3 regions of the Mesorhizobium sp. LjNodule214 genome follow, and region 3 is predicted to be linked to each of the others. Evidence: predicted binding sites of a transcription regulator. Region 3 holds the regulator's gene; each other region holds the start of a gene.
The links. Region 3 encodes PhoB, which activates phosphate uptake and scavenging genes when phosphate is short. Its sites were predicted from a motif close to TGTCATNNANCTGTCAT; they were not measured.

Region 1 (9,683 bases), on a different contig from region 3:
ATCCTGGCGGCGGTACGCGTCGGCAACGCGGAAGAGGCGGCCCGGCTGCTCTCGGCTCACATCATCGGTAGCCGCGACCGGCTGGTGACATCGCTTCACAACGACCGGCGTGGCCTGCGCGCCAGGGGCTTCGCCGTCGTCGCCGCGTGAAAAGCCGGCACCCAACGATGAAACGCACTTTCGGTCTCGCTTCGCCGCCGCCGATGGCGTAAGAGCGGCGATGGAAAACAACCGATTTGAAACACCCGTGACCGTCAAGTCGGCCACGGCCGGACCCAATCAGCTCTTGCGTTCGGCGCGTGAGGCTTCCGATTACCTGCTCAACAGCTGGCCGGGCAAGCGCAGTCCCAAGCATCGCGAAGCGCTGCAGGCCTGTCATGATGCGCTGGCCGGCGACAAGCCGGCCATGAACGCAAGGCGCGCCTTCATTGCCGCTGCGCGCGAAGTGAACGTCTTCGTCAGCGACAAGGCGCCGGCCTAGGTGTCTAGTCCCAGAGTGTGGGGGAATCAGTCAAGCTGATCCTTCATTGAGGGATAAGCTATGGGACAGATACTCCACGGCAGCGCCACGACCACGTACGCCATCCGAGCAGCGATACAGCGATCGAAGGCTCCGCTCAAGGAACTCGCCACGCAGCACGGCCTAAATCAGAAGACCGTCGCCAAGTGGCGCAAGCGGACCTTCGTCCACGACGCGCCGATGGGCCCGAAGGCTGTACGCTCCACCGTTCTGACGGCTGAGGAAGAGGCAATGGCCGTCGCTTTCCGCAAGCACACGCTGCTGCCTCTGGATGACTGTCTCTATGCGCTGCAAGCGACGATCCCGCACTTGACGCGGTCGTCCTTGCACCGTTGCTTTCAGCGCCACGGGATCAGCCGCCTGCCCGAGGTCGCCGGCGACAAGCCAGCCAAACAGCCCTTCAAGCGCTACCCGATCGGCTATTTCCACATCGACATCGCCGAGGTCCGAACCGAAGAGGGTAAGCTCTACCTATTCGTGGCGGTGGACCGGACCTCGAAGTTTGCATTCGCTCGGCTGATGCAGAAGGCGACCACTGTCACCGCCAGAGCTTTCCTCGACGAATTGGTCGAAGCAGTCCCTTACAAAATCCACACCGTGCTCACCGACAACGGCATCCAGTTCGCTGACCTGCCCAAGAACCGGGATGGCCCTACCGCGCGCTGGCGCGGCCATCCATTCGACCGGGCCTGCTGGGGGCATGGCATCGAACACCGTCTTACCAAGCCCAACCACCCATGGACCAACGGTCAGGTCGAACGGATGAACCGAACGCTGAAGGAGGCAACCGTCCGGCGGTATCACTACGATACCCACCGCCAACTCGAAAATCACCTAGCTGCCTTCCTCGACGGATACAACTTCGCCAGGCGCCTCAAGACCCTTCACGGCCTCACACCTTACGAAGCCATCTGCACGGCATGGGCCAAACAGCCAGACCGGTTTAGACTCGATCCAATCCACTTGACCTCGGGACTGAACACCTAGGGTCGACCTGGTTCGACCCCAACCAGCCGTCGCGATGCGAACCCACGCGCTTGTCGATTGGGGAAGCCATCGCTGATCTCGTGCCAAAGGCTGTCTTGGTGTCGGTGTGCGCGTATGCAGTGCACTCAGGCAATAGTCTCTGCACTTGGACCGGCTCGCAGCTCCATGACAATATTCCACAGGATCGCTGCAAGCACCAATGCACCGCCTACGAAGGTTTCCATCGCAGGCATCTCATCGAAAAAGAACCAGACCCAGAGCGGAGCCATTGGCATTTCCGCCGAGCTGAGCAGAGTGGCTTGAGCTGCGGGCAGGCGCCGTGCGCCCATCGTGTAGACCCCGAGGGCAACACCTTGCGTGATGATTCCAAAAAGGCCGAGCAGCGCTATCTCGCCGATAGGGACATTGAATGGATCAGCGAAAAAGAACGCAAAGATGGCCGCCATGAAGCAGGCGACAGCGACGGATTCCAGCATTGGTGTGTCGCGATAGCGGCGCATGATGACGGTCATCATCGCGATCGCGAAGGCCACGTAGACCATCGCAAGATCGCCTTTCAGATGCCCGCCACCCGCATTGACAGTACCGCTTACGGTTACGACAACACCCACGATGGCAGCGAATGTGCAGAAAATCGTGCTGACACCGGGTCGCTCCCGAAACCATAGCCAGGCAAGAATGGCTGCCATGAAAGGAACGGTGGAGTAGATGACACCACCATTCGCGATGGTGGTGTTCTGCATGGAATAAATGGAGGCGAAGAGGCCGGTGGCAATGAGCGAGGTTATCGCGATGCCGGCTGGCGCCATGGTTCGACGCCATTCGAACGACCAACGCTTCCGTTCGATCATGGCGAGAGCAATGATTGAAGGTCCACCAAAGATGCAGCGCCAAAAAACGACATTCCATATGTCTACGTCAGGCACCATGCGCACGAACAAGCCCATGGTACTCCACGCTAGCGCAGAGGTGAGAACGAGCAGGATGCCTAACCAGGCGTCACGATGACTGCCCGTATTGACGTCCATTGCACTTGCCAAGGACGACCCCGACTGGACTGCGCACGTTACGCGCGCACGGCAACACTGCGCCGCGGTTGCCAGGGGGTCAAGCAGAGGGGGCTGAAAGTATCACCTCCAGCGCCGATTGCGGATACTCTACGCACCGCGGATCAGTCCAGAAGGCCCAAAACGATCTAACCTGAGCTTGCGGCCATCCTCCAATGGATAGCGAACAGGTCGGCGGCTGTGCTACTCGGCCGTCTCCGTTTCGACTTCCGCGTTGGTATCGTCCTCAGGCTTATCGCGTTCCTTTGCCGCGACCTTGGCCGCCAGCTTTTCGGCCTTCTTGGCGGCCTTCTGGCGGTCACGCTCCTTGCGTTCCTGTCCGTAATTCGGTGCTCGCGCCATATCGGTTCCCTTTCGTATGCCCGGAGGCTCCTGACCCTGCCTAGGAGCATTGGTCGGCAAACACAACAGCTGAAGCGATGGTGCCGGCAGTTTGCTCTCGCGCGGTTCCGGGCTTGCAAGATGCGTGGCACAATGGTGTAGGAGAGAACCGGGGGGCCGAGATTTGTGGGAGCCACCTTTCATTTTGATCAAGTGACCGATGGCCACAGCTCTGCGCAACGCGGTAAAAGTGTTCTATTACGCACGCAATGCCGCGCGCGATATCGTGCCGCAGGCACTGTTCCGTCGCAGGCTGGCCGGCTGGCTTGACCAGGTCAGGCTCTCGGACGCCACGGTCCGCGAGAGGCTGAATTACTACAACAAGCTGCAGCACGCCTTCGTGCCGAGCCCGGCTGCGCTGCCCGTCAGCCGTCTGCCGTTTTCACCGAGCATGTACTACTACGATCTGAAGGAGTTTGCGCGCTACTTCGATCCCGGACTGCTCATCGATCTCGAATTCGGCGATGTCATCAACGTGCCCAGGACGCCGGCGGTCGTGAAGGATCGACCGATCAACGACGACAACAAAAATGCCGTCCTGATGAAGCTCGACAAATTCCGTCACTTCCACATGCCGGCGGACAGAATGCGTTTCGCGAACAAGCGCCCGGCCGTGGTCTGGCGCGGCGAGCTCAACAATCCGATACGGACCGTGTTTCTCGAGGCCACGCGCAACCTGTCTTTCTGTGACGTCGGTACGCCCAAACGATCAGCGGCGGAACAATACCGCAAGCCCTATCTCACCATCGAGCAGCAGCGGCACTACCGCTACATCGTTTCGCTCGAAGGCAATGACGTGGCGACCAACCTCAAATGGATCATGAGTTCGAACTCGCTGTGCCTGATGCCGCCGCCGACATACGAGACCTGGTTCGCTGAGGGGCAGATCGAGGCCAACGTCCACTATGTGCCGCTCGAGCCGGACTTTGCTGACCTTGCCGACAAGGTGCGCCATTTCGAGCGGCATCCGGCCGAGGCCGAACGCATCATCGGCGCGGCCAACGCCTATTGCCGCAAATTCCGCAGCGAGCGGGACGAGCAGGCGATTTCCCTGCTCGTCCTCTACAAATATTTCGTGCTCAGCGGCCAGGTCGAGCCCGACGCCGAGGTCTGGCGTTTTATCTCGGGCTAGACGCTGCTCATCGCGAAGCCTCTGTCTGTCAGAGGCCGCTGCGGTCGAGAACCAGATCGGCCGGGCCGAAGCGCTCCTTGGCCGTGAATTGCTGGTGCCAGTAGGGATAGAGCACCGGCGGCCTGCTGACGGCGTCGAGGCGCTGGCGCTCGTCAAAGGACAGCGTCAGGCCAGCGGCGGCGATGTTGTCCTTGAGCTGCGCTTCGCTGCGTGCGCCGATCACCAGCGAACTGACGGCCGGCCTGCCGAGCAGCCAGGCCAGCGCCACCTGCGCTGCCGATACACCGCGGCTCTTGCCGATCTCGTTGAGCACATCGACGATCCGCCACAGCCGGTCCTCGTCGCGGATCGGCGGTTCCGACCAGCCGCCGAGCTGGCGCGCGGTGGGACTGTCGCGATGGTATTTGCCGGACAGCAATCCGCCGGCGAGCGGGCTCCACACCAGCACGCCGAGCCCCTGGTCGACCGAGATCGGCAACAGTTCGTATTCCGCCTCGCGCGCTTCCAGCGTGTAGTGGATCTGCTGGGTGACGAAGCGCGGCTGGTGGCTCCTGTCGCTGATGCCGAGCGCCTTCATCACCTGCCAGCCGGAATAGTTGGAACAGCCGACATAGCGGACCTTGCCCTGGCCGACCAAGGTGTCGAGGGCGGCCATGGTCTCCTCCAGCGGCGTCACACCGTCCCACTCGTGCAGGAAGTAGATGTCGATGACATCGGTCTTGAGCCGCGTCAGGCTCCTCTCGCATTCGCGGATCAGGTGATGGCGCGACAGGCCTTCGTCGTTGGGGCCGTTGCCGATGCGCATGCGCGCCTTGGAGGCGATCAGCACATCGGCCTTGCGCTTGCCGCCGAGCGCCTCGCCGATGATCTCTTCCGAAATGCCGTTCGAATAGACATTGGCGGTGTCGATGAGGTTGATGCCGGCATCGATGCACATGTCGATCATTCGCTTTGCTTCCGCGAGATCGGTCTTGCCGACCGCCGCGAATGCGCCGGCGCCACCGAAGGTCATGGTGCCCATGGTCAGCGTCGAAACTTTCAAGCCGGAACGGCCGAGGGTGCGGTATTCCATGTCAGATCCTCGCGATTTGATTGAGAAGCGGGCTCGGGTGAGCTCGTCGCATTTGTAGGACAATTCCCGCCGCTTGTCGCCCCTCTGCTGGACCTGGCCGATCACAATCCCACCGATTGGCCCTGACGGACGGCGCACCGGGTCACTGCAATAAAACCGTCATTGCCGGCCTATATTGAAGTCGGCTCAAAGTGTCTCCATCCAGGCCGCGGGCAAGGGCTCGAGGTGCTAGAGATGACCCGACAGGGCTTGCAAGCGGAGCAGCGCGATGACCGAGCTAAAACAGAATTCTCCCGCCAAGGACTGGCTTGAAGCCGAGCTCGCCGACACGCTCGACGAAGACTATGAGCTCGAAATGTCGGAGCCCGCGCTGTCGATGGAGATCGCCAAGATCTACAAGAACGCGCATCCGCCATCGATCGATCGCATGCAGTATTTTCGCGACCTGATCACCTTGCAGTCGGAACTGATCAAGCTGCAGTCCTGGGTGGCCTATCACAAGAAGAAGGTCGTGGTGGTCTTCGAGGGCCGCGATTCCGCCGGCAAGGGTGGCGTCATCAAGCGCATCACCCAGCGGCTCAACCCACGCATCTGCCGCGTCGTCGCACTGCCGGCGCCGACCGAGCGCGAGAAATCGCAATGGTATTTCCAGCGCTACGTCCCACATCTGCCGGCCGGCGGCGAGATCGTGCTGTTCGACCGCTCCTGGTACAACCGCTCCGGCGTCGAGCGGGTGATGGGTTTCGCCGGTCCGGACCAGGTGGAGGAGTTCTTCCGCGACGTGCCGGAGTTCGAGCGCATGCTGGTGCGTTCCGGCATCACGCTGGTGAAGTATTGGTTCTCCATCACCGACGAGGAACAGCAGATGCGCTTTCTGATGCGCATCCACGATCCGATGAAGCAGTGGAAGCTGTCGCCCATGGATCTGCAGTCACGCGTGCGCTGGGAGCAGTACACCAAGGCCAAGGAAGAGACGTTTGCCCGCACCAACATCCCGGAAGCGCCCTGGTTCATCGTCGAGGGCAACGACAAGAAGCGGGCGCGGCTGAACTGCATCGACCATCTGCTCAAGCAGATGCCCTACGAGGAAGTGCCGCACGAGGAGATCACGCTGCCGGAACGCGTCTTCAATCCCGAATATGAGCGCCAGACGCTGCCGCGCGAGCTCTACGTGCCGGAGAAGTATTGAGGTTTCAAAGCGCCGGCGTGGCAAGGTTCGATCCTGGCCACGCCGCTTTGGTTTCTAACCACGCTTGATCACGACATGCGTGGCAAGCGGCGTCGCGACCTGTTCGGTGCACGTGTAGCCCAACTTGAGCATATCGAGGCCGGCAAAGAGGTTCTCGCCGGAACCGAGCAGCATCGGTGAGACCGCCAGGTGCATCTCGTCGATGAGCTTCTCCTGGAGATACTGTCGGATGGTGGCGACGCCGCCGCCCACCCGCACATCCTTGCCGTCAGCCGCGGCTTTCGCCTGTTCGAGCGCCGCGTGGATGCCGTCGGTGACGAAATAGAAGGTCGTGCCACCCTCCATGACGATTGGCTCGCGCTTGTGGTGGGTCAGCACGAAGACCGGCACATGGTACGGCGGGTTGTCGCCCCACCAGCCCTTCCAGCTTTCGTCAGGCCATTCGCCGCGGATCGGCCCGAACATGTTGCGGCCGAGGATCCAGGCGCCGACATTCTCGAAGCTGCGTGCCGCGAACGCCTCGTTGGTATCGGTGGTGCCGCCATCTTGTTCGAGCACCATCTTGCGGAAGGTTCGGGTGCCGAGCATCCATTTGTGCAGGGCTTCCCCGCCGACACCGAGCGGGTTGGTCAGAGTCTGGTCGGGACCGGCGCCATAGCCGTCGAGCGACAGGGTGAAAGCATTGACGCGAAGCTTGGACATGAAAGCCTCCTCCATAACCAGTTGTGATTTGCAAGCAGTTAGTTTCTAGCTGCACTGATTGCAAAAGGCAAGCGGTTTTTCCTGGATACGATCAGCCACTGCAGGAAGCGGCCGCTCGTGCAGTGACGACGGGTCTTGGATCGAGACGTCGCGGTCGGCCAGCCGGTTGGCGCGACCGGAAGGGACTACCCTTTCAGCATCGCCGCCACTTGCGGAGCGAAATAGGTGAGGATGCCGTCGCAGCCGGCGCGCTTGAAGGCGAGCAGGCTCTCAAGCATCGCCCTTTCGCCGTCGATCCAGCCATTGGCGGCCGCTGCCTTGATCATCGAATATTCGCCAGACACCTGGTAGGCGAAGGTCGGCATCTGAAGCTCGTCCTTCAGCCGGCGGATGATGTCGAGATAGGGGAGGCCCGGCTTGACCATCAGCATGTCGGCGCCCTCGGCGAGGTCCTGCTCGGCCTCGCGCACCGCTTCGTCCGAATTGGCGTGGTCGATGTAGTAGGTCTTCTTGTCGCCCTTGAGCAGGCCGGCGGTGCCGACCGCCTCGCGGTAGGGACCGTAGAAGGCGGAGGCGAATTTCGTCGCGTAGGACATGATCGCCACGTCCTGAAACCCATTGGCGTCGAGCGCGTCGCGGATGGCGCCGATGCGGCCGTCCATCATGTCGGAAGGCGCGATGATGTCGGCGCCCGCCGCCGCCTGGATGACGGCTGCGGCGGTGACCTGTTCCACGGTCTCGTCATTGACGATGATGCCGTCGCGCAGGATGCCGTCATGGCCGTGGCTGGTGAACGGGTCGAGCGCGGCGTCGGTGATGAGGCCGATCTCGGGCACCGCATGCTTGATGGCGCGGGTGGCGCGGTTGATGATGTTTTCGGGGTCGAGGATGTGCGAGCCGGTCTGGTCGCGCAGGCCGAGTTCGACATTGGGGAAGGTGGCGATCGCCGGAATGCCTAGCTTCGCCGCGCGCTCCGCTTCCTTGACCGCAAGGTCGAGCGACAGGCGGAAGACGCCGGGCATGGCGGCGATCGGCTCGCGCACATTCTTGCCGTCGACGACGAAGATCGGCCAGATCAGATCGTCGACCGAAAGCCGGTTTTCCTGCACCAGGCGGCGCGACCAGTCGGCCTTGCGCATGCGCCGCAAGCGGCGGCTGCCGGTGATCTCGTCGACGCTGCGCGCGCCGGCAGGCTTTGCGGGGGTAAATCTGTTCATCGCCAAAACTCTCGTTTGGCCGGCTTTTACCACGCGCCTCCGCCGCTGACCAATGCGACACGATTGTGCCAGTGTCAGTCGGGCTGCCCGTTCCCCGACAGCACCTGCGCGGCTCCGCGCATGGCAACGCGGAACGCCTCGTCGAAACTGACGCCGCGCACCTGCCAGGCATAGGTCTTGCCTTCCATGGCCAGCCGCCAATCGGCGATCCAGCCCAACTCCTTGTCGCTCCAGACGATGCTGCCGGCCAACGCCTGGTCGGCTCCGGCCCTTTTTGCGAGTTGGTCGAGCATGGCGATGTCGGCGGCACGCAGCGCCTTTTCGTCCATGCTGGAAGGCAGCACTGCCGGCGGGAAGACGATGTGCATCAGCAACGGGCCGGTGGCATTGACGAAGGATTCGCGCATGGCTTCGCCGCGCGGATCGTCGGCCGTCAGCACGAAACGCTTGGCACCTTGTTCGGCAGTGAGGAACACGGCGAGCCGCGGTCGCTCGCCAAGCCACGGCTTGCTGCCCAACTGAGTGAGTAGCTTGTCGATTACCTCCGGCTTGTAGAGGCAGGTGAGGTCGTGCGGCCGGTCATGCGTGCCTTGCTCGTCATGCACCGGAATGCCTTCCAGCCGGTCGCGGTAGCGGAAAGTGTCGACGAAATCGCCGGCCTTGTCGTGCAGAGCCAGCATTTCCGGCTTCTGCGGCAGCCGCTGGTCGCCGGAAACCCTGACCAGCACCCGGTCCAGGCAGTCCCTGAAGCCGATCTGGCGGTTCACCTCGCCTTGGCCGGTGACGATGGTCTGCGCCTGGTAGAGCTCTGCCGTGCCTGCGGCATCTGCGGGCCGAACAATCGACAGGGCGGCCGTCAGGCCGATCATCGCCAGCACAACACGTGAAAATCCAGGCATGCCTTGCCGTCCGGTTCGAGGCGGCCACTTTTTAGCACCGGGCAAGGCCGGTCGCCAAGACGCCGCGCTTGCGCCGCCGGCATTGACGCATCCAGGCGCCGCACTCACATCTAATCCGCTGGGCTTCGCGACAGCCCCAACTTCCCTGGGGCGTCAAATCGGGGGCGAAGAAGGAGCAATGCCATGAACCCTATGGCTTTCATCTGGCTCGTATACGCCGCCTGGATCCTGCTGATCGTCTATCTGACCGTTTCGGCGTTCGGCGCGAAACGCGATACCGAGGAGCACATGCCGCAGCGCCTGGGCCTGATGGTCGCCATGATTGCTGCTTTCCTGCTGCCGCGTCTGTCGATATTCCGGTTCGTCAACTTCGCCCCTGTCAACGCGGTCTTGAGCAGCATCGGTGTCTTCGTAACTGTTGCCGGGATGGCCTTCCTGGTCTGGGCGCGGCAAAGCCTTGGCGGCAATTGGAGCCAGATCGTCTCGCCCAAGCAGGGGCATGAACTCGTGACCTCGG
Region 2 (9,683 bases), 1.5 Mb from region 3:
CATGCTCACCGGCACAGAGATGCAGCTTGGCCGCTCCGAGACCATCGCCGACACCGCCAAGGTGCTGTCGCGCTATGTCGACGCCATCATGATCCGCACCACATCGCATGAGCGGCTGCTCGAACTGACCGAGAACGCCACCGTTCCTGTCATCAACGGGCTGACCGACGACACCCATCCCTGCCAGCTGATGGCCGACATCATGACCTTCGAAGAGCATCGCGGTCCGGTGGCTGGCAAGACCATCGCCTGGACCGGCGACGGCAACAATGTCTTGCATTCGCTGCTCGAAGCCTCGGCGCGCTTCCGCTTCAACCTCAATGTCGCGGTGCCGGAAGGCAGCGAGCCGGACGAGAAGCATGTCGACTGGTCGAAGGCCAATGGCGGCAAGCTGAGCATCACCCGCTCGCCCGAGGAGGCCGTCCATCAGGCCGATTGCATCGTCACCGACTGCTGGGTGTCGATGGGCCAGGAGCATCGTGCCCGCGGCCACAACGTCTTCCTGCCCTATCAGGTCAATGCGGCGCTAATGGCCAAGGCGAAGCCCGACGCGCTGTTCATGCATTGCCTGCCCGCGCATCGCGGCGAGGAGGTCACTGACGAGGTGATCGACGGGCCGCATTCGGTGGTGTTCGACGAAGCCGAGAACCGGCTGCACGCCCAGAAGGCGGTTTTGGCCTGGTGCCTGGGCGCTTGATCTCCGGAGGTGTGATGCCTATCTGCGGGCCATCACGCAAATTGAGCGCGTTTCGGTGCATGTGCCCCTCCGGGCCGCATGGCCGCGCGCCGGAGCTTTGTCATGTTGGAAACCCGTCAAGTGACTGAACATCACCCTCAACTCGGCGAATTCGGCTACGCCGGCGACGATCACGTCGTGCCGTTCGAGGTCGCCCCGCTCGACGTGCGCGGCCGCACCGTCCAGCTCGGACCGATGCTCGACGCTATCCTTGGCCGCCACGAGTATCCCGAACCGGTCGCCCGCCTGCTGGCGCAGGCCTGCGTGCTGACGGTGCTGCTCGGCACCTCGCTCAAATTCGAGGGCAAGTTCATCCTGCAGACCCGCACCGACGGGCCGGTCGACATGCTGGTGGCGGATTTTTCGACGCCATCCGCGTTGCGCGCCTATGCACGCTTCGATCCCGACCGGCTCGAGGCGCTGACGGCTGCCGGCGAAATCTCGCAACAGACGCTGCTCGGCAACGGCGTGCTGGCGCTGACCATCGACCAGGGCGCGCATACGCAGCGCTACCAGGGCATCGTTCAGCTCGACGGCGAGACGCTGGAAGAGGCCGCGCGCACCTATTTCCGCCAGTCGGAGCAGATCCCGACCGATCTCAGGCTTTCGGTTGCCAAGCTGGTGACGCCCGGCATCGGTGGTCCCCGCGAGCAGTGGCGCGCCGGCGGTCTCTTGGCGCAGTTCCTGCCGCAATCGCCGGAGCGCATGCGCGTGCCGGACATTTCCGGCGGCGACGGCGATCCGCGCGACGAGGTCCATGACCCGGTCGACAATTCCTGGCAGGAACTCCTGGCCCTGCTCGGCACCATCGAGCCGACCGAGCTGATCGATCCGACCGTCGGCGCCGAGCGGCTGCTCTACCGGCTGTTCCACGAGCATGGCGTGCGCGTCTTCGGCGGCGTGCCGGTGGCCGACCAGTGCTCCTGCTCGCGCGAGAAGATCCGCGGCATCCTCGAAGGCTTCTCGGCGCAGGAGATCAAGGACAGCACCGAGGATGGCGGCATCCACGTCGCCTGCGAGTTCTGCTCGACGCAGTACGATTTCGACCCGGCTGAATTCGCTGCGGCGCAGTGAGATAGTCCTTCTCCCCGTCACGATACGGGAGAACGACGAACGCTGGCAGGCGGATGAGGGGCAGCGATACCTTTCGGTACCTGGGGCGCCGTTCTCAGTTCACCGTCCGGCGCGTGCCCGGCAGATCGAGCGAGAAGGCGGGGATGGCGATGTCGAACGTCTCGCCCCGCTTGTTGCGCATCGTGTAGTGGCCGACCATGATGCCTGATGGTGTCGAGAGCGGGCAGCCGGACGTGTATTGGTAGCTGTCGCCGGGGTTGAGTTCGGGCTGATCGCCGACGACGCCGGCGCCGCGCACCTCCTCGACCCGGCCGCTGCCGTCGGTGATGTGCCAATAGCGCGACACTAGCTGCACGAACTCGTCCGACTGGTTGTCGATGGTGACGTGGTAGCCCCAGACATAGCGGTTCTCCGACGGATCGGAGCGATCCTCCAGATAGAACGGCCTGACCTGCACTTCGATGTTGCGCGTAATGGCGCGGTACATGAGCTACTCCAAACAGTCCCGGCGGAAGTCTCGGCGCGCTCTTTGACTAGGTCAACGGAGCGCGGCGCCTGTCTCTTCCGTCTTTGTGCGCACCTGCCGCCAAACAATGTCATTTAAGTGACACATGACAATGATGGTGTGCACGGACCGTGCCGGGCGACTCGGGCGCTCTGTCGACCTGTTCAAAACGGCCCTCTTCCGGCCGGCTTTTCCGGAGTGACGAGATCTCGATGGAACTGATCGTCATCGCCGCTGCCCTGCTTTCGACAGCCCTCATTCTTTCAAATCTCGCCAGCATCCTGCTTGCGGCCTTCAGGCTGAAGCGGCCGCGAGCGCTTGCGCAGCCAGCCGGCAAGGCGCCGCCGGTGTCGATCGTCATCCCATCCCGCGGCGTCGAGCCGTTCACCGAGGAGACGCTTCAGCGCGCCTTCTCGCTCGACTGGCCGCGCTACGAACTCGTCTTCTGTGTCGCCCATGCCGACGATCCGGTGGTCAAGCTGATAAACAGGGCGATCGTCCGGTTTCCCAAGATACCGGCCCGGTTGCTGGTCGGCGACGACCGCATCAGCGCCAATCCCAAGCTCAACAATTGCGTCAAGGGTTGGGAAGCGGCGCGCCACCACTGGGTCATCCTTGCCGATTCCAACGTGCTGATGCCGAGGGACTATGTCCAGCACCTGATGGCGGCGTGGCGACCCGACACCGGCCTTGTCTGCTCGACGCCGATCGGCTCGCGTCCGGACGGCTTCTGGGCCGAGGTCGAATGCGCCTTCCTCAACACGCTGCAGGCGCGCTGGCAATACACAGGCGAGGCGCTCGGCCTGGGCTTCGCCCAAGGCAAGAGCATGCTGTGGAAGAAACCCGTGCTCGACGCCAATGGCGGCATCCGCGCGCTTGCCGCCGAGATCGCCGAGGACGCCGCCGCGACCAAGCTGGTCAACGGGCTGGGGCTGCGCGTCAATCTTGTCGCTTCGCCCTTCGAGCAGCCGCTTGGGGAGCGCCATCTCGGTGACATATGGTCGCGCCAGGCCCGCTGGGCGCGCCTGCGCCGCGTCACCTTCCCGTTGTTCTTCGCCCCCGAAATCCTGACCGGCGTGGCCGTGCCGCTGGCACTGGCGCTGGTCGCAGCGGCCGGCGCCGGCATCAGTCTGTCGCTCACCGTGCTCTGCGTTCTGGCGCTCGCCTATGTGCCGGAATGCGCGTTGGCTTGGGCCAAGGGCTGGTATCTGTCGCCACGTACCATTCCGGCGATGATGGTGCGTGACCTGATGCTGCCGGCGATCTGGGCGCGCGGCTGGCTCGGCGGCTCGGTCGACTGGCGCGGCAATGCGATGACCATCCGCACCAAGGCTATGACCGAGCTGGAAGAGGGCGCCTGAGCAACGCTCAGGCGTTTGTCCAATCGCAGTCTGGACCCTTTATTTGGCGGATTTCAGCGCCTGTTCGACATCGGCGAGCAGATCGTCCGCATCCTCAAGTCCGACCGAAAGCCTGAGCGTGCCCGGGCCGATACCGAGCTCGGCGCGCGCCTCGTCGCTGAGGTTCTTGTGCGTCGTCGTCGCCGGATGGGTTATCAGGCTCTTGGCGTCGCCGAGATTGTTGGAGATCAGCACGATGTCAAGCGCGTTCTGGAAGGCGAAGGCCGCCTGCTTGCCGCCCTTGACGTCGAGACAGATCAGCGTCGAGCCGCCCGTCATCTGCTTCTTGACGATATCGGCCTGCGGATGGTCGGCGCGGCCCGGATAGATGACGCGGGCGATTTCTGGGCGCTCGGCAAGGAAGTCGGCGATCTTGCCGGCACTTTCCGTCTGCTGGCGCACGCGCAGCGGCAGCGTCTCCAGGCCCTTGAGCAGCGTCCAGGCATTGAACGGCGACAGGCTGGGGCCGGTGTGGCGGAAATAGTCGTGCAAATTCTCGTCGATCCACTTCTTGTCCGACAGGATGACACCGCCGAGGCAGCGGCCCTGGCCGTCAATATGTTTTGTCGCCGAATAGACGACGATATGGGCGCCAAGCTGCAAGGGCTTCTGCTGCAAGGGCGTGGCAAAGACGTTGTCGACGATCAGCCTGGCGCCGATCGAATTGGCCAGCGAAGCGACGGCGGCGATGTCGACCACTTCCAGCGTCGGATTGGTCGGGCTTTCGAGGAAGAACAGTTTGGTGTTCGGCCTGACCGCCTTTTCCCAGTTGGCGATATCGGTGCCGTCGACCAGCGTTGCCTCGATGCCGTATTTCGGCGCCAGCGTCTCGACCACCCAGCGGCAGGAGCCGAACAGCGCGCGTGCCGCCACGATATGGTCGCCGGCCCTGGCGCTGCACAGAAGGGCAGCCGTCACCGCCGCCATGCCGGAGGCCGTGGCGCGCGCGTCTTCCGCGCCTTCCAGCGCGCACATGCGCTTTTCGAACATGTCGACGGTGGGATTGGCATAGCGCGAATAGATGAAGCCCGGTTCCTCGCCCTTGAAGCGGGCTTCCGCCGCCTGTGCCGTCTCGTAGACATAGCCCTGGGTGAGGTACATCGCCTCGGAGGTCTCGCCGAAGCCGGAACGCAAGGTCCCGCCATGCACGAGTGCCGTCTGAGGTTTCCAGTCGCGCTTCTTGGTCATTGCTCTGTCCCAAACACAAAAAAAACCGGCCGCGAAAGTCGCAACCGGTCCATACGGCCTTGCGGCCAACGGTCCTTTAGCGACTTGTTTAACGTGGCTGCAAGCCGACCGGCCAAATCACCACGGGATAACGACCCTTTAGACCCGCACCGCGCTTGCGTCAATTGCCGGCTTCATTAAGAGGTTTGTACCAGGCAGGTTCCGCAAAAGTGTTCGACGGTTTTGCGGCAAGAACCTGCGGCGAAAAAAAGCCCGGCCTTGAAGCGGAGCCAAGCCTTTGCGGCAGACAGGCATTCTTCCCGATCAGGACATTTCCGCGCTTTTCCAGTCGGGCGCGCTGAAATCGCCGCGCGCTCTCGACGCCGACCAAATCCAGCCGGCCAGCCTCGATCTGAGGCTCGGCGACAAGGCCTGGCGCGTGCGCGCCTCCTTCCTGCCCGGTCCCAACCACCAGGTCGTCGACAAGCTCGAGCGGCTGAAGCTGCACGAGATCAGCCTCGCCGAGGGCGCTGTGCTGGAAACCGGCTGCGTCTACATCGTGCCGCTGCTGGAAAGCCTGGCCTTGCCGGCCGACATTTCCGCTTCGGCCAACCCGAAGAGCTCGACCGGGCGGCTCGACATCTTCACCCGCGTGATGACCGATCGCGGCCATGAGTTCGACAAGATCGCCGCCGGCTATCATGGTCCACTCTATCTCGAGGTCAGCCCGCGCACCTTCCCGATCGTCGTGCGCGCCGGCTCGCGGCTGTCGCAGATCCGTTTCCGTACTGGCAACGCGCTGCTGTCGGAAGATGAATTGCGCGACCTGCACCATGCCGAGATGCTGGTGGCCACCGAGCCGCCTAACATTTCCGGCGGCGGCATTGCGCTGTCCATCGATCTCGACGGCGACAAGGACGGGCTGGTAGGCTATCGCGGCAAGCACCACACCGGCCTGATCGATGTCGACAAGCGTGCCGCGCAGGATGTCGTCGATTTCTGGGAGCCGCTCTACAAGAGCGGCGCCGGCGAACTGGTGCTCGATCCGGACGAGTTCTACATCCTGGTGTCCCGCGAGGCGGTGCATGTGCCGCCGCTCTACGCCGCCGAGATGACGCCCTTCGACCCGCTGGTCGGCGAATTCCGCGTCCATTATGCCGGCTTCTTCGATCCGGGCTTCGGCCATTCGGCGGCCGGCGGCACCGGCAGCCGGGCGGTGCTCGAAGTGCGCAGCCATGAAGTGCCCTTCATCCTCGATCACGGCCAGATCGTTGGGCGGCTGGTCTACGAGCACATGCTGAAACGGCCGCAGGCGCTTTACGGCACCGATCTCGGCTCGAACTACCAGGCGCAGGGCCTGAAACTGTCCAAGCATTTCCGCGCCGCGCGCTGATCTTTCCGCCACCGCCAGACCGTGCTTGCCTGACCGGGCGCGCCATGCTTGGCTGTGCCTCGGTCCGTCAAGGTGACGGAAATAAAGGGGAAGACCATGCAAATCTCGAGATGGATCCTGTCGGCAGCCGCGGCTGCCATGCTGACGCTCGGCGCCGGTTCGATGTCGGTGCAGGCAGCGGAGAAACTGAAGATCGGCACCGAGGGCGCCTATCCGCCGTTCAACACCATCACTCCGGACGGCAAGGTCGTCGGCTTCGACATCGACATCGCCGATGCGTTGTGCGCGCAGATGAAGGTCGAATGCGAAATCGTCACCCAGGACTGGGACGGCATCATTCCCGCCCTGCAGGCCAAGAAATTCGACGCCATTATCGCGTCGATGAGCATCACCGAGGAGCGCAAGAAGCAGGTCGCCTTCACCAACAAATACTATACGACGCCGCTTGCGCTGGTCGCGCCGAAGGACAGCGAGCTGACCTCGACCGACCCGGCAGCCCTTGCCGGCAAGACCGTGGGTGCCCAGGCATCGACCACCCAGGCCGATTTCGCCCAGGACGTCTACGGCAAGGCCGGCGCCGAGGCCAAACTCTACCCGACCCAGGAAGAGGCGATCACCGACCTGCAAAACGGCCGCCTCGACGCGGTGATCTCGGACAAGTTTGTGCTGGTCGACTGGATGAAGAAGGCGAGCGACGGCTGCTGCAAGATGGTCGGCGACGTCAAGGGCACCGAGACTGAAGCCGGCATCGCCGTGCGCCTTGACGACACCGCACTGCGCGACAAGCTCAACGCGGCCATAGACGCCATCGTCGCCGACGGCACCTACAAGAAGATCCAGGCCAAGTATTTCGACTTCGATATTTATTGAGAGGTTGAAACTGCCAATCTCCCCCACAAGGAGGGGGGAGATCACGCTGTCATCGCCTGCTTTACAGCGCCTTCACCGCCACCTTCACCGGCTTTTCGATTTCGAGCGGGTTGCGCAGCGGCAGGCCGAAGTCACCGGCTTCGATCTCGAAAACATCGCCGGCTTCGGTCCTGATGCCGTCGGCGAAGGACAGCGTCGCCGTGCCGAACATGTGCACATGCACGTCGCCGGGCTGGCGGAAGGCCGAGTATTTGAAATGGTGGTGTTCGAGATTGGCGATGGTGTGCGACATGTTCGCCTCGCCCGACAGGAACGGCTTTTCCCAAAGCAGCTTGCCGTCGCGAACAATGCGCGATGAGCCCCTGACGTCGGAGGGCAGATCGCCAATCAGGATCTCCGGCCCGAACGAGGCGTTGCGCAGCTTGGAATGCGCCAGGAACAGGTAGTTCACGCGCTCGGTGACATGGTCTGAAAACTCGTTCGATAGCGTGAAGCCGACGCGGAACGGCGCGCCGTCGTCGCCGATGACGTAGATGCCGGCGATCTCCGGCTCCTCGCCGGCATCCTGTGCGAAGGCGGGCGACATCAGCGCCGCGCCTGGCGCCACCGCCATGGTGCCGTTGCCCTTGTAGAACCATTCCGGCTGCACGCCGGTCTGGCCCTTCGCCGGCTTGCCGCCCTCCAACCCCATGCGGAACATCTTCATGGAATCGGTGAGCTGCTCCTCGCCATCCGAATTGAGCTTCTTGTGCATGGAATCGCGCGTCGCCGCCGACCCGAGATGCGTCAATCCGGTGCCGGTGAGGTGGAGGTGCGCCGGATCCGGATGATTGATCGGCGACAGCACCCGTCCCTTCTTGTAGGCGGCGTCGAGATCGACGGCCTCACCAAAACCCTTGCGCTCGATCAGCGCGGCGAGCCCGGTGCCTGTGCGCGCGGCCTCCATGGCCAGCGAATAGACGCTGCGGGCGCCGTTGATGATCCGGGTCTTGCCGCCGTTGCGGGCAACGACGCGGATCGTCTCGGCGTCGTCGAGGATCTGGGAGATCAGCATGATGTACCCTCTCTCTGGTGCCTTGGCCCGGCCGCCTGCATGGCAAACCCTGACCATCGCGGCTCGGAACCAATCCGCGCCACGGGTGAAATTCTTCGTCCGGATTGCGCTCGCAGGCCTGGTCCCTCGGGGGACTTCTCTGCATCGGCGGGTTGCCGACGGCCGCGATGTGACCCGTATGCCTTCCTGGTTGCCTCGCCCTTAACCCTTGTTCTTGTTGTAGACGTCGAAGACCACGGCGCCGAGCAGCACCAGGCCTTTGACGACCTGCTGCCAGTCGACATTGACGCCCATGATCGACATGCCGTTGTTCATGACGCCCATGATGAAACCGCCAACCACCGCGCCGATCACCTGGCCGACGCCGCCCATGGCCGAAGCGCCACCGATGAACACCGCGGCGATGACGTCGAGCTCGCTGCCGAGGCCTGCAGCTGGAACCGCTTGTCCGAGCCGCGCCGCGATGATCAGGCCGCCAAGCGCCGACAGCACGCCCATGTTGACGAACACCATCAGGGTCAGCCGTTCGGTCTTGATGCCCGATAGCTGCGCCGCCTTGGCATTGCCGCCCATCGCATAGATGCGGCGGCCGATCGTCATGCGTTTGGTGACGAAGACGAACAGCGCGATCAGCACGCCCATCACCATGAGAACGATCGGCAGGCCCCTGTAGCTGGCGAACTGGTAGACAAGGAACAGCGCCAGCGCGCTGGTCACCAGGGTCTTGATGACAAACAGCGTGAAGGGCTCGGCTTCATAGCCATGTGCTTCGCGCGTACGCCGTGCCTTGAGCCCGAAATAGGCATAGGCAAGCACGGCGATCAGGCCCAGCACGATCGTCGTCATGTGCAGCGTCAGGCCGCTGCCGACGATGGTCTTGCCGGCGGCGTTCACCGTCGGCGGGATCAGCACCAAGGGGCCGATCAAGTCCGGAATGAAGCCGGAGCTGAGCGCCTTGAAGCCAACCGGAAGCGGCCCGACGGACGATCCGCCACCCAGCAGCGCCTGGCAGATGCCGCGGAAGATCAGCATGCCCGCCAGCGTGACGATGAAGCTCGGTATTCGGTGATAGGCGATCCAGTAGCCTTGCCCCGCGCCGATCAGGCCGCCGATGATCAGGCAGACAATCGACACCACCAGCGGATTGCTTAAGGGGCCGAGCGGCCAGATGACCATCATCATCGCCGCCAGCGCGCCGATGAAGCCGGCGACGGAGCCGACGCTGAGGTCGATATGGCCGGAGACGATCACCAGCAGCATCCCCAGCGCCATCACGATGATGAAAGAGTTCTGCTGGACCAGGTTGCTCAGGTTCACCGGCTTGAACAGCGTTCCGGACGTGGTGAACTGGAAGAACACCATGATGGCGATCAGCGCCAGGATCAGGCCGTACTCGCGCAAATTGGTGATTAGCGCAGAGACGGCAACACGCGGCCCCTGTGGCACGTCTTCGGCGACGCCGCTTTTCGGCGCGGGAGCGCTTT
Region 3 (9,683 bases):
ATCGTCGGCAATGGCCGCAAGGCGCTCGACGCCTTCGGCAGGCTCAATCCACGCATGATCCTGATGGACGTGTCGATGCCGGAGATGAACGGGCTGGAGGCGACAGCCGCCATCCGCCGGCTCGAGGAAGAGACGGGCACGCATGTGCCGATCGTCGGCGTCACCGCGCATGCGCTGAAGGGCGACCGCGAACGCTGCCTGGAGGCCGGCATGGACGACTATCTGCCCAAGCCGATCAGCCCAAGGGCGCTGCTCGAAAAGCTTGAGCGCTGGATCGGCGCGGACAGCCAGGCCCAGCGCAGCGCCGGCTAAGATCTTATCTCCGCGTGCGTCGTTGCACCGTCTGCAAGGCCGGTCGCCGTCGCACGCGATTTGCTCGCGGCGCCCCGGAAAACGCCGGGTGACCCAAAGGTATGGTGCGATCGCACCATACCAAAATCGGCGACCAGCCGTGACAATGGGTGCATCGAATTTGGCTCCCTTGGTTACGGGCGGGAGCAGCGACCGCCGACTAGAACAGCGTCAAATCTACCCCAACGGACCTGTTTTCGGCGATGGCTCGGCCATGACACGCTCTGGCCACGGGCAACGCGTTTCCGTCCGGCTTTTCTTTCTCGGCGGCGCGGCTCGCGCCGCCGAGGGCAGACGAGGCTAGAAAATCCCGCAAGTCCCTGATTCCCGCGGCAAACCTCCGATACGCCGCCAAGGCTGGAAGCCGGCGGTTTCCGACGTGGCTGTCAGACGTTACCGGGCTGACATGAAACTGTCATGCGACTGTAATAATCGAGAGTTATTGGCCTCACCGGGCGCCTAGGACAAGGGTGCCGAGAGACCATCTTCCGAACAGGAGCAGGCCACATGAAGAAATTTCTCCTCACGGCGTCGGCCGCAGCGCTTGCGCTCGCCGCGTCGTCCGGCTTCGCCGCCGCGCGCGACCAGATCCAGGTCGCCGGGTCGTCGACCGTGCTACCCTATGCCAAGATCGTCGCCGAGCAGTTCGGCGAAACCTTTACCAACTTCAAGACCCCGGTGGTCGAGTCCGGCGGCAGCGGCGCCGGCATCAAGGAATTCTGCAAGGGCGTCGGCGAAGACACCATCGACATCGCCAACTCCTCGCGTCCGATCAAGAAGGACGAACTGAAGTCCTGCGCCGACGCCGGCGTCAAGGAAGTCCAGGAAGTTCGCATCGGCTATGATGGGATCGTCTTCGCCACCGACATCAAGGGTCCGGACTGGGCGCTGGTTCCCGCCGACATCTACAAGGCGCTCGCCGCCAAGCTGGTTGTCGACGGCAAGCTGGTCGACAACCCGAACACCAAGTGGAGCCAGGTCAATCCGAAGCTGCCCGACTGGGATATCGCCGCCTACATTCCGGGTGAAAAGCACGGCACCCGCGAAGTGTTCGAGACCAAGCTTCTCGACGCCGGCTGCGACAAGGACGCCATCAAGGCCGCCGGCGTTGCCGACGCCAAGGAAATCGGCAAGACCTGCATCGCCATCCGCAAGGACGGCAAGGCTGTCGACATCGACGGCGACTACACCGAGACTCTCGCTCGCATCGACTCCAACAAGACCGGCGTCGGCGTGTTCGGCCTCTCCTTCTACGAGAACAATGCCGACAAGCTGAAGGTCGCCACCGTGGAAGGCGTCGTGCCTTCGACCGAGACGATCGCCAGCGGCAAGTACCCGGTTTCGCGCCCGCTGTTCTTCTACGTCAAGAAGGCGCATCTCGGCGTCGTTCCGGGCCTGAAGGAATATGTCGAATTCTTCCTCGACGACCAGATGGTCGGCCCGGAAAGCCCGCTCGCCGAATACGGCCTCGTGCCTGCTCCGGACGCCGAGCGTCAGGCCCAGCGCGACGCGTTCGCCGCCGGGAAGTCGATGTAATCTATCTTCCAGACCAGGGCGCGGACCAAGTCCGCGCCCTGGTTTTAACGCCTGCCGCATTGGCGCTGGCGACTAAGCTTCCCCGGGGGTGGGTCCATGTCGTCCTTGCTCGTACTGGCCATTATCGTTGCCATCGGCCTGGTTGCATTCTTCATCGGCCGGCAGCGTGCCTCCGCGCATGATAATGGTACGGTGAAGCCACATTCACGCGCCCACTATCACGGCTGGTGGGCTTTCCTGCTCGCCGTCCTGCCCGCCCTTTTGCTGCTTGCCGTCTGGACCATTGGCTCTTCCGTCTATCTCGACCGGCACATTCATGCCGCCCTGCCGGAGCGCACGGCCGACAGCAAGGTTGCCAGCGAGGCGCTTGATGTCAGCCTGGTGAAGAGCCTGGCCAAGGGCTTGCGCCAACTCGACGGCAGCACTGTGCTGCCCGCCACCTTTGCCGAGCTGCAGCCGCTGCTTGCTGCCAAGGGCGTGGCGCTGGCATCGGATACGCAGGACTACATGATCCCGATCGCCGTCGAGGCGAACAAGGTCCAGGGCATGCTCGGCCTGTTCGGCGCGGTCATCACGCTTGCTTTGTCGATTGCCGGCGCCCTTTATGCGCTGAGGCAGATCGCACCGCGGGCGCGCGCCAGGAACAATGTCGAGAAGCTGATGCTGTGGGGGCTGCTCGCCGCCTCGACCATCGCCATCCTGACCACAGTCGGCATCGTGCTGTCGATGCTGTTTCAGACGATCACCTTCTTCGAAAGCGTGTCGCCGATGAGCTTCTTCTTCGGCACCGTGTGGGATCCGCGCTTCGCTGCCGCGGGTTCGGGCGGCAGCCAGGGCCAGTTCGGCCTGATCCCGCTGCTCGCCGGCACGCTCTACATCGCTGCCGTCGCCCTGCTGGTGGCGGTGCCGGTCGGGCTGATGTCGGCGGTCTACATGGCCGAATACGCAACGCCCAAGGTGCGCGGGGTGGTCAAGCCGGCGCTTGAACTGCTCGCCGGTATCCCGACCATCGTCTACGGCATCTTTGCCGTGGTCACGCTCGGGCCGTTCCTGCGCGATCTCTCGGCGGCGCTGACCGGCGGCTCGCCCTTCATCCAGGGCCAGAGCATCTTCACCGCCGGCCTGGTCATGGGCGTCATGCTGATCCCGGTCGTGTCCTCGCTGTCCGACGACATCATCACCGCGGTGCCGCGCGCCATGCGCGACGGCTCGCTCGGTCTCGGCGCGACGCGCTCGGAAACGATCAAGCGGGTGATCCTGCCGGCGGCACTTCCCGGCATCGTCGGCGCCATCCTGCTGACCGCTTCGCGCGCCATCGGCGAGACGATGATCGTCGTGCTGGCGGCCGGCGTCGCCGCCAACCTCACCGTCAACCCGTTCGAAGCGATGACCACCATCACCGTCAAGATCGTCAACCAGCTTACCGGCGACCTTGAGTTCAATTCGCCGCAGACGCTGGTCGCCTTCGCGCTCGGCCTCACGCTGTTCGCGCTGACGCTGGTGATGAACATCGTCGCGCTGTACATCGTGCGCAAATACCGGGAGCAGTACGAATGACCGACATCCCCATGGATACGATGGTCCGGGCGGCGGCTCATCCGCGCCGCGACATCGGCCTCAAGGCCCGCTACGCCGCCGAACGCCGCTTCCGCATCTATGGCGCGCTGGCGATCTCGGTCGGCCTGGCGTTCCTCGCCATCATGCTGATCACCATCGTCTCGAAGGGCTACACCGCCTTCTGGCAGACGACGGTGACGCTGCCGATCAGCTTCGACGAGAAGCTGATCGATCCGTCCAACAAGCGCGCTACCGATCCGAGCGTGCTGATCAAGGCAAATTATCCCAAGCTCGCCGAACGCGCGCTGGTGGCCAAGCTCGGCATCGATCCCAGCAACAAGCCGATGGTCATGAAGCTCAAGGGCTTCCTGTCGGAAGGCGCCCGCGTCCAGCTGCGCGACATCGTCGCCGCCGACCCGTCGGTCATCGGCACGACGCGCGACGTCAACATCCTCGCCGCCGCCAATCTCGACTCCGCCTTCAAGGGCCAGATCGACCTCAGTGTCGAGGAGGCGCGCCGCAAGGTCTCGGACCAGCAGATCACGTGGATGAACAAGCTCAAGGCCGACGGGGCGATGGCCGAGCACTTCAACACCGGCCTGTTCTCCTATGGCGCCTCCAGCCGCCCGGAAACGTCGGGCATGGGGGTGGCGATCATCGGCTCGTTCTACATGATGGTGATCGTGCTGCTCTTGGCGCTGCCGATCGGCGTCGCCGCCTCGATCTATCTTGAGGAATTCGCCAAGAAGAACCGCCTCACCGACCTGATCGAAGTCAACATCAACAATCTGGCAGCGGTGCCGTCGATCGTTTTCGGCCTGCTCGGGCTTGCCGTGTTCATCAACTTCCTCGGCATGCCGCGTTCGGCCGCTTTCGTCGGCGGCCTGGTGCTGACGCTGATGACGCTGCCGACGATCATCATCGCCACGCGCGCCGCCCTTGCCGCGGTGCCGCCGTCGATCCGCTCGGCAGCACTCGGCCTCGGCGCGTCCAAGATGCAGATGGTGTTCCAGCATATCCTGCCGCTCGCCGCCCCCGGCATCCTCACTGGCACCATCATCGGGCTGGCGCGTGCGCTGGGCGAGACCGCGCCGCTGCTGCTGATCGGCATGGTCGCCTTCGTCGCCGACTATCCGAAGACGCCTTTCGATCCGGCGACGGCGCTGCCGGTGCAGATCTACATGTGGGCCAACGAGGCCGAACGCGCCTTCGTCGAGCGCATGTCGGGCGCCATCATCATCCTGCTCGTCTTCCTCATGGCCATGAACATCACAGCGATCGTGCTGCGGCGCCGCTTCGAACGGCGCTGGTAAAAGAAGGCATCTGGTATGAACATCATGACCGAACAGTCCCTCGAAAACGCAGTGGGCGACAAGATGAACGCCAAGTCGAACGAAGTGATCAAGATGCGCGGCGACAAGGTCGGCGTGTTCTATGGCGACAAGCAGGCGCTGTTCGACGTTAATCTCGACGTCCGCCTCAACCAGGTGACGGCGCTGATCGGCCCTTCCGGCTGCGGCAAGTCGACCTTCCTGCGCTGCCTCAACCGCATGAACGACACCATCGACTCGGCGCGGGTGACCGGCAAGATCACGCTGGACGAAGAGGACATCTACGACAAGAACATCGATGTCGTCGAACTCAGGGCCCGCGTCGGCATGGTGTTCCAGAAGCCCAACCCGTTCCCGAAGTCGATCTACGAGAACGTCGCCTACGGCCCGCGCATCCACGGGCTGGCCAAGCGCAAGGCCGACATGGACCAGATCGTCGAATCGAGCCTGAAGAAGGCGGCGATCTGGAACGAGGTGAAGGATCGCCTGCAAGAGCCCGGCACCGGCCTTTCCGGCGGCCAGCAGCAGCGCCTGTGCATCGCGCGTGCCATCGCCGTGTCGCCGGAAGTGATCCTGATGGACGAGCCCTGCTCGGCGCTCGACCCGATCGCCACGGCTCGCGTCGAGGAGCTGATCGACGAGCTGCGCCAGAATTACACGATCGTCATCGTCACGCACTCGATGCAGCAGGCGGCGCGCGTGTCGCAGCGCACGGCCATGTTCCACCTCGGCTATCTGGTCGAGGAGGGCGCCACCGACAAGATGTTCACCAACCCCGACGACAAGCGCACGCAGGACTACATCACCGGCCGGTTCGGCTGAGCGGTCCGGCGGCAACTTTCAGGCACGAGGACAGGATCATGGGTGAACATCATACCGTCGCCTCTTTCGACGAGGATCTCGGGGCGATCAGTAAGCTGATCTCCGACATGGGCGAACTGGCCGGCTCGATGGTCGGCGGGGCAACCCGTGCATTGCTGACATCGGACAATGCGCTGGCGCAGCGCGTCGTCTCAGACGACGCCATCATGGATGCGCGCCAGCGCGAGCTGGACGACCGCGCCATCACGCTGATCGCCAAGCGCCAGCCGATGGCCAACGATCTGCGCGCTGTGGTCGGTTCGATCCGCATGGCCGGCGATCTCGAACGCATCGGCGACCTTGCCAAGAACATCGCCAAGCGCGTCGGCACCGTCGGCCTCAGCGTCACGCCGCGCGACCTCTCGCACACCATCGATGTGATGGCGCAGCTGGTGCTGGTCCAGGTGCAAGGGGTGATCGAGCAATACGCCGCCGCCGACGCTGCGGCACTCGCCAAGCTTCGGAACGACGACGAGCGCATCGACGTCAAGTACACGTCGGTGTTCCGCGAGCTGCTGACCTACATGATGGAGGATCCGCGCAACATCACGGCCTGCACGCATCTGCTGTTTTGCGCCAAGAATCTGGAGCGCATCGGCGACCATGTCACCAACATTGCCGAGAACGCCTACTACGTTCTGACCGGCTCGCAATTGCCCGCCAATCGTCCCAAACAGGACGAGACGGCGATGTCCGCACCGGCGGCATGACAGGGGTAACCGACCGATGATCGCGCCACGCATCATGGTGGTGGAGGACGAGGAGCCGCTGGGGGTGCTGCTCCGCTACAATCTGGAATCCGAAGGCTACCAGGTCGAGGTGGTGACGCGCGGCGACGAGGCCGAGATCCGCCTACAGGAGAATGTGCCCGATCTTCTGGTGCTCGACTGGATGGTGCCGGCGGTTTCCGGCATCGAGCTTTGCCGGCGCCTGAGGATGCGGCCCGAGACCGAGCGGCTGCCGATCATCATGCTGACGGCGCGTGGCGAAGAGAGCGACCGCGTGCGGGGCCTCTCCACCGGCGCCGACGACTATCTGGTCAAGCCGTTCTCGACGCCGGAATTCATGGCCAGGGTCAAGGCGCTGCTGCGCCGCGCCAAGCCGGAAGTGCTGTCCAGCATGCTCAAGGTCGGCGACATAGTGCTCGACCGCGAGTCGCACCGGGTCTACCGCAAGAAGAGCGAGATCAGGCTCGGGCCGACCGAGTTCCGGCTGCTCGAATTCATGATGCGGCATCCGGGCCGGGTGTTTTCGCGCAGCCAGTTGCTCGACAATGTCTGGGGCGAGACGATTTATATCGACGAGCGCACGGTCGACGTGCATGTCGGCCGGCTGCGCAAGGCGGTCAACAATGGCCGCATGCCCGACGTCATCCGCACCATCCGCGGCGCAGGCTACGCGATCCGGGAAGATTAGGACCCTTCCATCCCGACAGATCGGGATTCACGCGCTACTTTCTAAGCGAGACAGTACAGCCCACAGAGCATCGAACTCGGGTTTGGTGGTCTCGCGGGTTTGCGCGCCATCTGGGTCGTCGACCTCTCCCACCGGCGGCAGCTCCCCTTCGGGCAAGTGATCGCCGTCGAGGCCGCCGGGATAGGCGAGGAGCACGCGACCATCTGCGTAAATGTGCATTGCCCGACAGCCAAGATTTCCGGCGTCGCATTCGAAGTAGGACACGACGGGAAGATCAGTTTCACGGGACGAGACATCGGCGCAAGAAAGCCAACGGACTGGCGGGCCGAAGTCCGGCAGGTAATATGTCACGCCATGCCGGTTACGGTAGCTCTTCATCATAGACGCTCACGATTGGGGTCTGACGTTTCAGGCAACGCTCTTGCCGGCGACCGTTCGCTGCTGGACGCCCGGCGCAAAAATCTCCTGGTCGACGAAGCCGAGCGCGCGCATGGCGCAGCCCTCGCGGATCAGCGGCAACTCATTCGGCTCGGTGTCGAAGGAGATCGATTTCGAGTGCTGGCCGCCGGCAGTCTGGGCAATCGCCTCGCGCAGCGCCGGTTCGATCAGATCGAAGGCGGCGGCGCCGACGCCGACCATGGCGACCGGTGCCGGGTCGATCAGTGCGAACAGGCTGCCAAGGCCGAAGCCGAGCGCCTCGCCGGCCTTGCGATAGGCTTCGCGCTCCGGGCCGTCGGTCTCGCGCGCCCGCGCGGCGAGCGCGCGCATGTCGGCATCGCCGACATCGACCGGTTCGGCATCCTCGCTCATCATCCTGGCGTTGCGCCAGATGGCATAGTTGCCGGCATAGGCCTCGACGCAGCCGCGCCGTCCGCAGCGGCAGAGCGCACCGCCCGGCCGGTGGATCATGTGGCCGAACTCGCCGCCGGACGAATGAGTGCCGGTGAACAGTTCGCCCTTCAGCACCAGCCCCATGCCGATGCCGTGCGAGAGCAGGATGGCGATGAAATCGTCGCGGTAGCGGTCGGGATCGCGCCATTGCAGCGCCACCGCCATCATGTTGCAGTCGTTTTCCATGGTGGCGGGAATGCCGAATTCGCCTTCCAGAATGTCGGCAAAGGGGATGTCGGTCAGCGACGTGATCGGCGACCACAGCATGGCGCGGGCATGGGTGTCGGTGATGCCCTGGATGCCCATCGCGATGCGGGCGACGCTGCGCACATCGAGGTCCGGATCCTCGAACCGGCGCCGGACTATTGCCGTGCATTCGCCGATCAGCTCGTCGCGCGGCATGGTCAGCGTGTCGAGGCGGCGCTGTTCCTCGGCAATGACCTGTCCGGCATAATCGATGACGGCGACGGAGAGGAAGTTCAGCGACAGCACCACGGTCATCACCGCCGTGGCTTCCGGATTGAGGCCGAGGCCGACCTGCGGCCGGCCGCGCTTCAGTGAAGCCGTCTCGCTCGGCTTGCTCTCAGTGAGGATGCCTTCCTGGATCAGGTCTGACGAGATCGCCGAAATGGTCGAATGGCTGAGGCCGGTAGTCGCGGCGATCTCGGTCCGTGACGGCTGGCCGGCCCGGCGCACGGCCGAAATCACCATCGCCCGGTTGCGCCGGCGTAGATCGTCGTGGCGGATTCCAACCGACATGGCCTGCGTTCCTCCCTGCCGCCGCAGCCTTTCGTGACGTCGAAGGCCGTCGACGCGCTCATCGAATATTGGCAGAAGTGGGAAGCCCTGTCATTTATTTATTCCGAGACTCGAAAAAAAGTCGCCGACCCATCAAAATCCATCAGAATCGATGTTGACAGCGCTTTGTCGTTGCATCAGTGTTTTTTCGAGGCTCGAAAAAATAGAGCCTTGTGCCGACCTTCGGGTCAGTTTTGTCGCGCCGCGCGCGGCGCAGGGAGGATATCATGAAGAAATTTGCAGTCGCCATGCTGGCGGGTGTCGCCATGTCGCTGACACTGGCGTCGGTCGCGCAGGCGAAGGACAAGGTCATTGGCGTGTCATGGTCGAACTTCCAGGAAGAGCGCTGGAAGACCGACGAGGCGGCAATGAAGGCGGCGATCGAGGCTGCCGGCGACAAGTACATTTCCGCCGACGCGCAGTCCAATCCCGGCAAGCAGCTGACCGACGTCGAAAGCCTGATCTCGCAGGGTGCGAATGCGCTGATCGTGCTGGCGCAGGACGCCTCGGCCATCGGGCCGGCGGTGCAGAAGGCGCTTGACGAAGGCATTCCGGTCGTCGGCTACGACCGACTGATCGAGAACAAGGACGTCTTCTACCTGACCTTCGACAACAAGGAAGTCGGCCGCATGCAGGCCCGCGAAGTGTTCAAGGTCAAGCCGGAGGGCAACTATGTCTTCATCAAGGGTTCGGGCGCCGATCCGAACGCCGATTTCCTGTTCGCCGGCTCCATGGAAGTGCTGAAGGAAGCCATCGACGGCGGCAAGATCAAGAATGTCGGCGAGGCCTATACGGACGGCTGGCTGCCGGCCAATGCGCAGAAGAACATGGAACAGTTCCTGACTGCCAACGACAACAAGGTCGATGCGGTGGTGGCGGCCAATGACGGCACCGCCGGCGGTGTCGTTGCCGCTCTGACGGCGCAGGGGCTGGCCGGAACCG

Region 1: the regulator PhoB is predicted to act here: its motif matches at 5,306-5,322, upstream of ppk2 (polyphosphate kinase 2).
Region 2: the regulator PhoB is predicted to act here: its motif matches at 2,405-2,421, upstream of ACSQ3Z_RS07980 (ceramide glucosyltransferase).

Annotation. Positions count from the first base shown of each region.
Region 1 is NZ_CAXUPE020000003.1:612,198-621,880, forward strand. Features, by position in the region: gene ACSQ3Z_RS28210 (GntR family transcriptional regulator) at 1-150, shown strand, start outside; gene ACSQ3Z_RS28215 (DUF982 domain-containing protein) at 221-481, shown strand; gene ACSQ3Z_RS28220 (IS481 family transposase) at 542-1,507, shown strand; gene ACSQ3Z_RS28225 (DMT family transporter) at 1,633-2,535, opposite strand; gene ACSQ3Z_RS28230 (hypothetical protein) at 2,758-2,916, opposite strand; gene ACSQ3Z_RS28235 (glycosyl transferase family 90) at 3,116-4,087, shown strand; gene ACSQ3Z_RS28240 (aldo/keto reductase) at 4,116-5,159, opposite strand; gene ppk2 (polyphosphate kinase 2) at 5,428-6,348, shown strand; gene ACSQ3Z_RS28250 (dihydrofolate reductase family protein) at 6,403-7,050, opposite strand; gene hemB (porphobilinogen synthase) at 7,236-8,267, opposite strand; gene ACSQ3Z_RS28260 (DUF2066 domain-containing protein) at 8,342-9,166, opposite strand; gene ACSQ3Z_RS28265 (methyltransferase family protein) at 9,350-9,683, shown strand, end outside.
Region 2 is NZ_CAXUPE020000001.1:1,658,338-1,668,020, forward strand. Features, by position in the region: gene argF (ornithine carbamoyltransferase) at 1-697, shown strand, start outside; gene ACSQ3Z_RS07970 (Hsp33 family molecular chaperone) at 776-1,810, shown strand; gene apaG (Co2+/Mg2+ efflux protein ApaG) at 1,905-2,297, opposite strand; gene ACSQ3Z_RS07980 (ceramide glucosyltransferase) at 2,528-3,676, shown strand; gene ACSQ3Z_RS07985 (O-succinylhomoserine sulfhydrylase) at 3,716-4,903, opposite strand; SAM riboswitch at 4,960-5,037, opposite strand; gene ACSQ3Z_RS07990 (2'-deoxycytidine 5'-triphosphate deaminase) at 5,181-6,275, shown strand; gene ACSQ3Z_RS07995 (ABC transporter substrate-binding protein) at 6,372-7,145, shown strand; gene araD1 (AraD1 family protein) at 7,207-8,199, opposite strand; gene mmsB (multiple monosaccharide ABC transporter permease) at 8,401-9,683, opposite strand, start outside.
Region 3 is NZ_CAXUPE020000001.1:141,182-150,864, reverse strand. Features, by position in the region: gene ACSQ3Z_RS00655 (response regulator) at 1-312, shown strand, start outside; gene ACSQ3Z_RS00650 (PstS family phosphate ABC transporter substrate-binding protein) at 859-1,887, shown strand; gene pstC (phosphate ABC transporter permease subunit PstC) at 1,984-3,444, shown strand; gene pstA (phosphate ABC transporter permease PstA) at 3,441-4,757, shown strand; gene pstB (phosphate ABC transporter ATP-binding protein PstB) at 4,773-5,597, shown strand; gene phoU (phosphate signaling complex protein PhoU) at 5,636-6,346, shown strand; gene phoB (phosphate regulon transcriptional regulator PhoB) at 6,363-7,052, shown strand; gene ACSQ3Z_RS00620 (hypothetical protein) at 7,080-7,433, opposite strand; gene ACSQ3Z_RS00615 (ROK family protein) at 7,461-8,702, opposite strand; gene xylF (D-xylose ABC transporter substrate-binding protein) at 8,969-9,683, shown strand, end outside.